Regions from separate parts of the Ornithinibacillus jepli genome, predicted to be linked through region 4. Evidence: predicted binding sites of a transcription regulator. Region 4 holds the regulator's gene; each other region holds the start of a gene.
The links. The regulator Rex, encoded in region 4, represses fermentation and respiration genes when NADH is low (regulators of the CRP and FNR family bind a similar motif). The targets are predictions, from matches to a motif close to TTGTGAAATATTTCACAA.
Positions count from the first base shown of each region.

Region 1: qoxA (cytochrome aa3 quinol oxidase subunit II) is a predicted target of Rex. The motif match lies at 1,583-1,600, and genes of this name have one in related genera.
Region 2: AB1K81_RS02645 (cytochrome C oxidase subunit II) is a predicted target of Rex. The motif match lies at 1,488-1,505, and genes of this name have one in related genera.
Region 3: AB1K81_RS02710 (hydroxymethylglutaryl-CoA synthase) is a predicted target of Rex. The motif match lies at 1,968-1,985, and genes of this name have one in related genera.

Region 1 covers NZ_JBFEGG010000001.1:636,754-639,955, reverse strand. Annotated here, with positions in the region: gene AB1K81_RS03380 (Hsp20/alpha crystallin family protein) at 1-186, shown strand, start outside; gene AB1K81_RS03375 (DUF2268 domain-containing putative Zn-dependent protease) at 250-1,023, shown strand; partial or broken gene AB1K81_RS03370 (YjcZ family sporulation protein) at 1,236-1,313, shown strand; gene qoxA (cytochrome aa3 quinol oxidase subunit II) at 1,717-2,658, shown strand; gene qoxB (cytochrome aa3 quinol oxidase subunit I) at 2,724-3,202, shown strand, end outside.
Region 2 covers NZ_JBFEGG010000001.1:501,593-504,794, forward strand. Annotated here, with positions in the region: gene AB1K81_RS02640 (multicopper oxidase family protein) at 1-1,243, opposite strand, end outside; gene AB1K81_RS02645 (cytochrome C oxidase subunit II) at 1,571-1,972, shown strand; gene AB1K81_RS02650 (hypothetical protein) at 2,048-2,749, opposite strand; gene AB1K81_RS02655 (ABC transporter ATP-binding protein) at 2,772-3,202, opposite strand, start outside.
Region 3 covers NZ_JBFEGG010000001.1:511,066-514,267, forward strand. Annotated here, with positions in the region: gene AB1K81_RS02690 (hypothetical protein) at 1-795, shown strand, start outside; gene AB1K81_RS02695 (VOC family protein) at 809-1,210, shown strand; gene AB1K81_RS02700 (HesB/YadR/YfhF family protein) at 1,375-1,665, shown strand; gene AB1K81_RS02705 (hypothetical protein) at 1,730-1,903, shown strand; gene AB1K81_RS02710 (hydroxymethylglutaryl-CoA synthase) at 2,031-3,202, shown strand, end outside.
Region 4 covers NZ_JBFEGG010000004.1:5,193-8,394, reverse strand. Annotated here, with positions in the region: gene groL (chaperonin GroEL) at 1-8, opposite strand, end outside; gene groES (co-chaperone GroES) at 55-339, opposite strand; gene AB1K81_RS14540 (CPBP family intramembrane glutamic endopeptidase) at 591-1,304, shown strand; gene AB1K81_RS14535 (YdiK family protein) at 1,311-1,511, shown strand; gene AB1K81_RS14530 (redox-sensing transcriptional repressor Rex) at 1,563-2,222, opposite strand; gene AB1K81_RS14525 (ABC-F family ATP-binding cassette domain-containing protein) at 2,408-3,202, shown strand, end outside.

The DNA.
Region 1 (3,202 bases), on a different contig from region 4:
ATTGATGAAGAAGATAAGAAAAACAGCAGAAATCGTAGAGAACAAAGTTTTTTTAGAAAAGAACGTGTTATTACATTACCATTTGATATACCAAAAGAGGATATAAAAGCATCCTATAAAGATAATGTTTTAACAATAACAGTGCCAAAACCTGAAGTTGATTACATTGAAATAGAAGATTCCTAATTATGTGGATTCGGCACCAGCATTGCCGAATCCTTTTCTTTTTCACAGGGAGAGGTGAAAAGTTTGACCGTAATCCAAACAGATAAATGGCTGGAAAAGTCATATGATAAGCCGGAAAAAATATTCCAAAAACTCGCTGAAATGTTTAATCTTGAAGATTATAGAGAGATTGCTAGCATACTAATTAAAAATGGAATGTATCAAAAACCAGAAAAAAATGGTGAAAATCTCATCAATACGCTTAAAAATAAAAACGTATGGCAAATTATTAAAAAAGAGGAACAATACTTGCAAAAGGAATGGTCTGGAAAAAACGTTCCTATTTTTATATTCCCCTCCAATTCTTACAACTGGAAAATAAAAGAGCATTATAAAGGAAGAACCGGACTTGCATTTCATGATAAATTGTTTTTATTTATATCGGATGAAACGACAGAAGAAGAACTAAAAGCGCTCTTTACCCATGAGTATAATCATATTTGTAGACTCTACCAAGATCCTAAAAAGGAAAGAAATTATTCATTATTGGATGTAGTGATTTTGGAAGGTATAGCGGAAAATGCGGTACTTGAAAGGTTTGGGGCCAAACCTCTTGCACCATGGACATCCTATTATTCAGAATCTGAACTGAAAGAAATATGGAATGATTTAATCTTTCCAAATAAAGATTTATCTAAGACTTCTAGAAAATCAACTAATCTATTATATGGTAATAGCTTTTACCCAGAAATGGCCGGCTATTGTGTTGGGTATTACTTAGTAAAACAATACGTAAAGAAAACAGGCATACGTACTAAAGATTTAATCAAGATTCCCGCTGAAAAAATAGTTATCTAACCAGCTAGGCAAATATACAGATTACCTAAAATCTAGGTATCTATCCCAGTCAAAAAGAATGAGCTTTCATATAGTATTAACAAACACTAAGTAAAAGTGTTTTTGGCCTGAGGATAATTACCTCAGATTAACCTGAAAAAGTACGTTAGGAGGGATGTAGAATGTCATTCGGATACGGCGGCTGCGGTTATGGCGGCGGTTACGGCTACGGCGGAGGATATGGCAATGGATTTGCATTGATTGTCGTGTTATTTATCCTTCTAATCATCGTAGGTGCTGCTTGGCTATAATATAGGAATTACCTATAAACTACGATAAGACGGGGACTACTCCCCGTCCTAGGTAGTTAATATTAGGTGGAATTACGAAAGACTATATTTCTTCTAAGTTATTGGCCAAGAGGTGGGCCATAATTATAATACAGTGTATAAAAGTATCCCTATAAATTATTAGGGGTACTTTTTTATTTCCATCTAAGAAACCTTTTATCCACTATTCCCCACAGATAAAATCCAACTTTTTCCTATTTCCACGAAAAAGACAAATCTTCTTGAACATTTTGTGAAGCCTATCTCAATCCATTGTAATATTTCTCACATCGTAATAAGATATGGTAGCGGTACTTTGTGAACAAACACACAAATTTGTCCAATTTATGAACAGTAACCTAGTTAAGGTGAAAGGAGCAAGAAAATGAAACTCAAATTGGCGTTTATTTCATTTGCAATATTAGTCACGACAATACTTGCTGGCTGTGAACCATTATTGGTACTAAACCCAAAAGGTCCACAAGCCGAAACGACAGCAAACGTCATATGGTTATCGATATTTACCATGGCAGTCATTGTCATTGTCGTTATTACATTGTTAATCATTATGATTTTTAAATATCGAGCAAGTAAACAATCAGAGGATTATGAACCTCCACATATTGAAGGTAATCCGATTGTAGAGGGGCTCATTATTGGAATTCCTGTGTTAATCGTTATTTTTCTTTCAATAGTATCGGTTAAATCAACCTATGAAGTAGAAAGTGTTCCTAAAGGTTATGAAGATCAAGAGCCGATGGTTATATATGCTGCTTCATCTAATTGGAAATGGCATTTCAGCTATCCTGAGCAAGAAATTGAAACATTAAACTATGTCATTTTACCTACTGACCGACCTGTAGAATTTCGATTATACTCATACGGACCAATCACAAGCTTTTGGATACCACAACTTGCAGGACAAAAATATGCAATGGCTGATATGGTAACGAAAATAAATATAGTAGCTGACGTACCAGGTGATTATCCAGGTCGTAATGCTAACTTTAGTGGTAAAGGATTTGCAAAAAATACATTTACAGCAACAGCTTTATCACCAGATGAATTTGATAAATGGGTCGAAGAAATTCATTCTACCGCTGAAGCTTTAACAGAAGAAAAGTTCGAGCAATTATTAGAGCCTGGGCACCTTGGTCAAATGACATTTACAGGTACACATTTAGAGTTTAATCCAGCTCCTGAAGGGGAACACGCAGGGCATCACCATGGAGATTCAAGTGATGATATGGAACATGAAAATCATGAGAGTCATGAACATAATAATCAACAAGATGTTGACAGTCACGAGGACCACTCAAACCATTAAGAAAATATTAACTTTCAATACTATTAAAAGTAATCAAATGGAAATACTCGAAAGGGGTTAACATAATGGAATTTTTTGAACGATTTGCCGTCCCCCATCCAAGTCCATTAATTTACGCTTCAATGATCGCTATCGGACTTACACTAATAGCCATTGTTGTTGGTATTACGTACTTTAAAAAATGGGGATATCTATGGCGTGAATGGTTAACAACTGTTGACCATAAACGAATCGGAATGATGTATTTAATCTCTGCACTACTAATGCTATTCCGAGGTGGAGCAGACGCGATTATGATGCGCTTGCAAACTGCTGTTCCAGATAATTCATTTTTAGATGCACAGCACTATAATGAAGTATTTACGACACACGGGGTTGTCATGATTTTCTTCATGGCAATGGCATTTGTAATTGGGTTAATGAACTTTGTTGTACCATTACAAATCGGAGCTCGTGATGTAGCTTTTCCAAGATTAAATGCGATTAGTTTTTGGTTATATTTTGCTGGAGCAATGCTCTTTAATATTTCATTTGTTATTGGCGG
Region 2 (3,202 bases), on a different contig from region 4:
CGCCTTGAATACCTGTCCGCTGATTACTTACCTCCCAGATTTCAGTATCATTTAATGTTACGACTTCATCAATGGTACCCATATCCATCGATTTTCCATTAATAGTTAGGGTAGAGCCTACTCCTGCCATTACCATTTCCCTAGTAACGGTTGCACTATCTGGGTTAATCGTTTCAATCTGTGTTAGTTGTTCCGGGATTGGATAAATCTTTGATTCCGTATCTGACACAACAAACTCCATAAATGACACATTATCTTTAGAAATCGTTTTTCCTAATTCAGAAATCGTATCAACAAGTTTTATTACTTCGCCAGGCTCGAATTTTGAAAAATCTACTAATATTTCCGCTCGTTCTGCAGGGCTTAAACTAATCGAGGTCATTTCTACTGGTTTCTCTAAAAAGCCACCATCACTTGCAATTTGAAAAAACTCTTGTCCGTTATTTAACTCCAGTTGATAAGTTCTACCATTAGATCCGTTTAGTAGACGTAAACGAACCATTCCTCTAGGTACTTCCAAATATGGTGAAATAGCCCCATTCACGAAATAAGCATTCCCATATAATCCCATCATCATATCATTCATTTCAGGGTTGTATTGTATATTACCAGTTTCGTCTAATTTTTTATCCTGAATAATTAATGGGAAATCATTAATACCATAATCCTTAGGTATTGCTAAACGATCAGACACTTCATCTTCAATAATAAATAAACCAGTAAGACCTTCATAAACTTGTTTTGCTGTTGCATTCATCATATGAGGATGATACCAGAGTGTTGCTGCCGGTTGTTCAATGGTAAATTCCGGTTCCCAAGTCTCTCCAGGCTTAATTCCAGAATGTGGTCCGCCATCATTCTCCCCATCTACTAAAAGTCCATGCCAATGAAGGGTTGTGGCATCCTCTAAATCATTCTTCATCTTCACTTTTACACGTTCACCTTCGTGTACTTTAATGACAGGTCCTAAAAAGCTCCCGTTATACCCTAATGTTTCTGATTGAATTCCATCTAGAATCTCCGTAGTTCCCTGTTGTGCGGTTAAATGGAATTCAGCTTTATTTGGATCTGGATTTAAGTCTTCTAGGATTGGTGGTATCGGTAAAGGTTTTGACTCTACCAAACTAGATAAATCAGGTGAATCAGAAGAAGATTCATCGTCTTTTACGATGTTCATAATTAACAATATAACAGCAATCACTACTACAAGAATAGATGCTATATAAATATAAGTTTTTTTCATCTCAAAATTCTCCAATCTATTAAAAAAACGAACTCTCTTTATTGTACACGGTAGGAAAACATTTTTCATGAATATAATCCAAATGTTTTTTGACAATATATACTCTCGATTTTTATAGCATACGTGTGAAAACCACCAAACAAAGGAGAGCAATTAGTAAAATGATAATGTTATATCTATGTAGAAAGGGAAATGAATGTTTATCTTGACTTATAATAACCTAGACAAAAATCTTGTCTTCATTTTGTGACAAATGTCACAGCTAAATAATGGTTTATTCCGATAAGATAAATGTGTAAATAGAATTGCTTTTAGGAGGAATATAGGATGAAAAAAGGTTTATTATCAGCATTACTTTTTTCTATCATTTTAGTTTTAGCAGCGTGTGGTGGGGAGGAGTCAGATTCAAAAGAAGCAGATACATCATCTGATACAAGCGAAAGTGAACAAGCTCCTGCACCTGATCCAAATAATGAAGTAAATCTAGTAGCAACAAACTTTGATCTTGGTCAAGATGTATTTACTGTAAAAGCAGGTGAAGAAGTAAAAGTTACGCTTACAAATGAAGAAGGACATCATGGAATTTCAATTGACGAATTCGATATTGAAATCCAGGGTGATGGGGAAGCAACATTTACACCAACGAAACCTGGGGAATATAAAATATATTGTAATATCATGTGTGGTACAGGTCATGCCGAGATGGCTGCAACTTTAGTCGTACAATAATCATAGACGATAAAATTTCAACAAAAAAATAATCCCATTTCACTTACATGTGAATGAGGATTATTTTTTTCCCTATTATGATTTAGGCTCAAAATGAAGTAGTGATAATCCACTAACCCTTAATTTCTGCCCCTCTTTTAATTGAAGTTCAATTTTTGATTCTGGTGAAGTGTTAAGAAATTCGAAAACTTTCGGTGATTCTCCTTCCTCGAAAATATGTAAATCCCCGAAAGCAAAATCCGATGCAGCATACACATAATAATCTCCTGGTTCTATATCTTGCCCAACTTCCCAAATGCCTGCGGAAAGCTCGTTTGAAATTTGTGTCGTTACAGGAGTGAAAAGAACTTCATCTAACCCATCAACATGAACGGTGTGAGTCCCATTTAAGTTTACAGTAACACTACCTACACCAAATGAGTAATCGATTAATTCATCTATTAAAAGTACCCCATCTTCATCGTAGACGAGCACCCGACCAGATTGTGGAAACCCATCCGATGCTGGAACAGAAGTTATCGTATATCTACCTTCTGGTGGCGTGATATCTTCTCCAGTTCCCTTGATAGGACCAATCATCATTTCAGTTGCTTTCGAATTACTACGGTCAATAGATTCGTAAATGGTATCACTATATTCTCCAATAATTTCATCTCTTTCCTTTCCGATGATTTCATTGTTTTCTTGATATCGTAATACCTTTTTCGAGGGTTCGTTACTGCAGCCGATTAAAACGAATAGGCAAGTGATAAACATGAGGAACAGGCTCCGTTTCATTTTATTTCCCTCCTAGTAATCTTTAAAATTCGTGGTAATATTTTTCATAGTATTCAGCCGTTCCTAGTGGTCCAATGCTAAGCTCCTTGTCCTTATATGCAGACAGTCTAACAACCCATTCTTTTTGTTCATCACTGCTCATATCTTTTATAGGGATACAGCAAAGGTGATTCGCAATAAAAAGATGCCCTTCAGGTAATGTATATACTAATTTCTCATATTGCTCTGGAGTTATCTCTAGTTTCAAATATTCATCTGTAGATTCATTTAATGCTTGCTGATGAATGATATCCCCACCTTTTAAATACAAGACACGATCAGCATATAAATCCAGATTGGAAAGCAGATGGGAAGCTACGAATATAAGTTTTCCTTTTTGTTTCATTTGCATTAATCTCTTGGAAATAAGGGAAACATTGGCTACATCCAGTCCGTTCATTACTTCGTCCATCA
Region 3 (3,202 bases), on a different contig from region 4:
TTAAGAAGAAATTTATGTAATCTAGGATATACAAGTTCACTTGCAGAACCAGAGACCCCTGTACCACCAGAGAAGCTAGCACAAACATTCAGTTTAATCCAAGATTCAATTGATAAGGGGCTACCTGCAATCTCATATGATTTATTTACAACGGAATTTGGTTTAATTTATGGTTATGATGATGAGAAACAAGAATTTTACGCTAAAGATCCTTCCAAAGATGGAACGATAGCATATGAGGATTTTACAGAGAGAAAAGGGTTTTTATTTATTACAACAATTAGTGAAAAGTTAGCACACTCTAAATATGAGATGCTCCGGATGGCATTAGAAATGATTGTAGATCATGCCCGAGGTAGAGAATGGAATCATATATTTAATGAGAATTTTGTAATGGGATTAGAAGGTTTTGATGCTTGGATACAAGTATTTGAAAGAGGTAACGTCGATCCATTGGGGAATGCTTATAATCTAGATGTAATCGCTGATGCAAGACAATTTGCAGTGAAGTTTCTAGAAGAGTTAAGTACTAAATGGGACGGGGGAAATGTAGTTGAACGCAATGTTCGAGAACTAGCAAAAAAAGCATGTAAACACTACTTAATATCCGCTGAAGCTTTTCATGAATTAAGTTCATTATTTCCATTTCCTGACGGTGGAAAGCCAATAGTACATAAACAAACTGCTATTGAATTATTAAGAAAGGCTAAGGCAGCCGAAGTGGAAGGATTAGTTTTATTAGAAAAAATGCTTCACTTGATGAAAGGGTACTATTCAGAGAAGTGGATATATTAGGGGGAGAATAAAGATGAGTAATTTTATTAAAAGAGTAGGTACGACGTATATTCCGGTAAAGAATCCGAAAATAGCATCTGACTGGTATCAAACGGTCCTAGGTGCAAAGGAAAATTACCGTGATGAGGATAAAGCTATTTTAGATTTTGCTAACCAAAGCTTTTTTCTTGTAAAGTCCATAGCTGGAGAGAGAATAAGCTTCCAAGATATAAATAAAAAAGAGCATTTTGCATTAACCTTTGAAGTAGATGGGTTAGAACAATTAAAAGAATTCCACTCATTCTTAAGAGCAATGGAAGTAAAAGTTGGCGAAATAGAAGACCGTGGACACCCAGGATATAACTTTGTGTTTTATGATCTTGATGATAATCTATTCGATGTATGGAGTGAATTAAGTCCAAGCTTTAAGAAATAATGAATATAAATAATAAGACCGCTCATGAAAGAGTTGGTCTTATTTTTGTGATGCTAGCAAATTTGTCATGTTTTTTTCAAATCATTCAAGTCATATAGTCCTTCTTTTGAGTTAAGCTATAGTAGAATAGAATATATAAGAAAAAAGTTGAGTGGGGTGTACCAATGGGGTTACAAATAACAGAAGACGCAGCGAAATGGTATATAGATGAAATGGGATTGGAGCAAGGAGATTATGTGCACTTTTTTTTAAAGATCTATGGTGGGATTAAAACGGAACATCCGAATTATTTTTTAGGAATTTCTGTAGGTTTAGAGGGTGAAGTTGCTGTTAAACAGGAAGTGGATGGAATTACCTTTTATTTCGGTGAGAAAGATGCTTGGTTTTTAGATGAATTTGATATGAAAGTAGATATGGGTGAAGACGAAGTGGAGTATATGTTCACCAAAAAATAACTAAGAAATAAGATATTCTTTCATGGACATAATAATCCTTGATTACGTTATGAGGAGGATTATGATGTCAGAAGAGAATAAAAATAAGAATCGAGATACCGGAAGACAGAAGAATCATGGAATTAAATATAATACAGAACCAGAACGAAATGGAAAACATGATGTGGAAATTGCGAGTGACACGGAATTTTTAAATGTGAATGGTAAAAAGAATAAACGTAAAAGAGATAATGGATAATTATAAATGGAGCTTGTTCGGGCTATTAGAACAAGCTCCATTTATACATATAGAGAAGTTTTATTTGTGTGATAATTCACAAACAGATATAATAAGGAGTGAGAAAAGGTTTTAAAGGAGATAGAACATGAAAATTGGGATAGATAAAATCGGATTTTATACACCACATATATATGTAGATATGGAGAAATTAGCTGAGGCACGGAATATAGAGCCCGCAAAATTTACGATCGGGATTGGTCAAAGCCAAATGGCAGTTGCTCCAATTACACAGGATTCTGTCACACTAGCTGCAAATGCTGCTTTAGAAATTATCGATGATGAAGATAGAGAAAAGATTGATTTTGTTATTTTTGGTTCAGAGTCTGGAATTGACCATTCAAAATCTGGTGCAGTATATGTGCATCAGTTATTAGGATTAAATCCTCATGCACGTGCGATAGAAGTTAAACAAGCTTGCTACGGAGCAACAGCTGGAATTCAAATGGCGAAGGGGCATATTGCATTAAATCCAGATAGTAAAGTATTAGTATTAGGTACGGATATTGCTAGATATGGATTAAATACTCCTGGTGAGTCTACACAAGGTGCCGGAGCTGTTGCGATGGTAATTAGTGCTAATCCTAAAATTATGGTGCTAGAAAACCCAAACGTATACTTAACCAACGATATTATGGATTTTTGGCGACCGATTTATTCGGACAAGGCGTTTGTAGATGGTAAGTTTTCCAATGAACAATATATTCTATTTTTTAATAAAGTTTGGGAAGCATTTAAAGCAAAATCGGGTCTAGAATTAAAGGATATGGAAGCAATCTGTTATCACCTTCCATATACAAAGATGGGGCTAAAAGCGCTACGTACCGTGTTAGATGAAGCAACCGAAGATGTTCAAGAACGCTTATTAGAAAATTATCAAGTAAGTACACTTTATAATCGCAATGTCGGAAATATTTATACTGGATCATTATACTTAAGCTTGCTCTCTTTACTTGAAAATAAAGATGATCTACAAGAGGGTAATCGAATTGGTATGTTTAGCTATGGTTCAGGAGCAGTTGGGGAATTTTTCTCTGGTACGCTTCAACCTAATTTTAAACAATACTTAAACATTGATGGCCATAGAAGTTTATTCAATGCAAGAAAAGAAGTTTCAATTGAAGAATATGAGAAAATTTTTGAAGAAACATTACCAACGGATGGAACTGATATCGAATTAGATATTAATCGCGATCCAGCTAGTATTGTGTTAAGTGGAATTATGGATAATAAAAGGCAATATGTGAATAAAAAACGGTA
Region 4 (3,202 bases):
TTAGCCATTTGAAATGCCCTCCTTAAGATTCATTTATTTATTGATTATGTTTAATTAGTTAACTACAGCTAAAATGTCACTTTCACGAAGAATTAAGTATTCAGTTCCATCGTACTTTACTTCAGTTCCAGCAAATTTAGAGAAGATAATGCGGTCTCCTTCTGAAACTTCAAGTGCAATTCTTTCTCCACTGTCAGTTACACGGCCAGAACCTACTGCAACTACGCGACCTTCTTGTGGTTTTTCCTTTGCAGAGTCTGGAAGTACGATTCCGCTTGCAGTCTTTTCTTCTTGCTCAACAAGCTCGATAACAACACGATCTCCTAGTGGTTTAATCATGAAGATAACCTCCTTAATTCCTTTTTGATTTATTTTAATGATTTGTTAGCACTCTCTTTATTTGAGTGCTAATTCCAATTAATATAATAAATAATTTTGTTTTGTTTTGCAAGTATAGAGTTACTAAATTTTTAATTTTTCTTGTCCAAGTTGATTCTATTATTATACATTGCCTGAATATGATAAAATACACAGGAATCGTTTTTAGCCTATTTACGGTAAACTATGTAGACTTTAAGGAGTTGAATTCATTGCCTAATCGATACTGGTGGGTAATTCTTACTTATATAGCGATGCAACTTTCTGGTGCAATTTTTGTACCGATTCTTGTTCACATATTTCCTAATCATCAAGTAGAAGCATCCATTTATTATTCCATTATTAGTTTTACAATCGGTTTAATTATTGTTTTAATATTAATGAAACCTGATATGGAATTGTCCCAAACTAGAAGTAACTGGTTAACGAGTAATGTTGTGGGCTGGTCTATCTTAGGGGTCTTCATGGCTTATTTCGCACAAGCAATTGCGACCATGGTGGAGATTAACATCTTCGGGATTAAAGCTGGATCTGAAAATACGCAGATGATCATGGAGATTACTCGCACGATTCCACTATTCGCGATAATTCCAGCTGTCATTGCACCCATTTTAGAAGAGGTTATTTTCCGGAAAATTATATTTGCTTCATTATATAAACGTACAAACTTCTTTATCGCTGCGTTACTTTCTGCGTTTATTTTCGGGATTATTCACGGTGAACCAGAACATATCTTAATATATGCATCAATGGGATTTGTATTTGCTTTTCTTTATGTGAAGACGAAAAAAATCATTGTTCCGATTATTGTTCATATGACGTTGAATTCTATTTCCGTTATCGCCCAATATTCACTTACACCGGAGCAAATCGAAAAAATCGAACAGCAATGGAATCAGGTACAAATGATTCTAATCGGAGGTTAAAAATTTATGAGAATTACCGCAAGAACCATGGCATTTATCTATTTTGCTATGGGTGCCTTATTTATATATGTCGCTATTACCTTTGCAGAAGATACAATTTGGAATTTCATGACGATACTACTTGCCCTAATTGCCACATTAGATTTCGGGGCAGGAATTCGGTATATGCGATTACATAATAAATTGAAAAAGTTAAAGAAAAAATAACGAAGGAAGCTCCTATAATAGGAGCTTTTTCTATACAAAAAAAGAAGAAGCTTATCGTGCCTCTTCTTCCACGTTCTCTACTTTCTCTAAAGGATAATGCTTTAAGAAATAAACTAATGCCTGTAATTCGATTGCTAAATCAATATGATGCACACGAACATCATCTGGCACCGAAATACGAGCAGGCGTAAAGTTTAAAATAGCTTTAATTCCTTTATTGATTAATCGCTCTGTTACACGATCCGCTTCTTGAGCTGGTATCGTTAAAATCGCAACTCTTACATTACCTAACTTTTCTTCTAAATCATCAATATGATAAATTGGCACGCCACCAATTTCCTTACCTACTTTGTTCGGGTCTGTATCAAATGCTAGCATAATTTTCGTACTGTTATTTTTGGTGAAATTATAGTTTAAAAAGGCTGTTCCTAAATTACCAACCCCAATTAATGCAACCTCTGTAATCTCATCTTGGTCTAACGTCTTACGAAAGAAACCTAATAAGTACTCCACATTGTAGCCGTAACCCTTCTTACCAAGTGCTCCAAAATAGGAAAAATCTCTTCTGATTGTGGCAGAGTCTACTTTAACCGCATCACTTAATTCTTTTGAGGAAACTCGTGTTTTTCCTTGCATTTGTAAGTTATTTAAAAAACGATAATATAACGGGAGTCTTTTTGCAGTTGCTTGAGGTATTTTGTTTTGATCCAAGCTGATTTCCTCCTTACTATCTATCCATGTATCTCATCCAAAACGATTATAACTGTTTCTCTATTCATACTGATTTCTATTTTATCAGATTTTTCCTGATAAGTCGTGATTAATTTCACAAATTGACAATATTATTGCCCCAACGCTTATATTTGGATAAACTTAAACTACTAGAGGTGACCATTATGATAATTATGCAATTAAATGATTTATCCAAATCATTTGGGGCTGAAGAAATATTAGCGAATATAAAAATAGAAATAAAAGATAAAGATAGAATTGCCATCGTCGGCCGTAATGGAGCGGGAAAATCTACTCTTCTTAAAATTATGGCTGGTGAAATGACATATGATACAGGTGAATTAATTAAACCGAAAGATCTAACGATTGGTTATTTATCACAGCATACAGGATTAGAATCCACAAACACCATTTGGAATGAAATGCTAGAAGTGTTTCAAGACTTAATTCAACAAGAAAAGAAATTACGTTCACTGGAAGCAAAAATGGCTGATGTGCATCAACTAGATCCACCGGAAGCACAAAAGCTGTTAGCCGAATATGACCGCCTACAACAAGACTTTGAAACGAACGGTGGGTATAGCTATGAATCTGAAATTAAAGCCGTATTAGCAGGACTTAACTTTCTAGATTTCGATGACCAAACGCCAATTAATGAATTAAGTGGTGGGCAAAAGACTCGTCTTGCATTAGGTAAGCTATTATTAAAGAAACCTAATTTGTTAATCCTGGATGAACCGACAAACCATTTAGATATTGAAACTCTCTCTTGGCTGGAGAAATATTTAACCGGTTATCCAGGTGCAGTAGTAATTGTATCCCATGACCGTTACTTTCTTGATAAAACGGTCTCTATCGTTTATGAAATTTCACGCCATCGAACAAAGAAATATCATGGATCATATAGTGACTTCCTACATCAGAAGGCACTGAATTTTGAACAGGAAATGAAAGAGTTC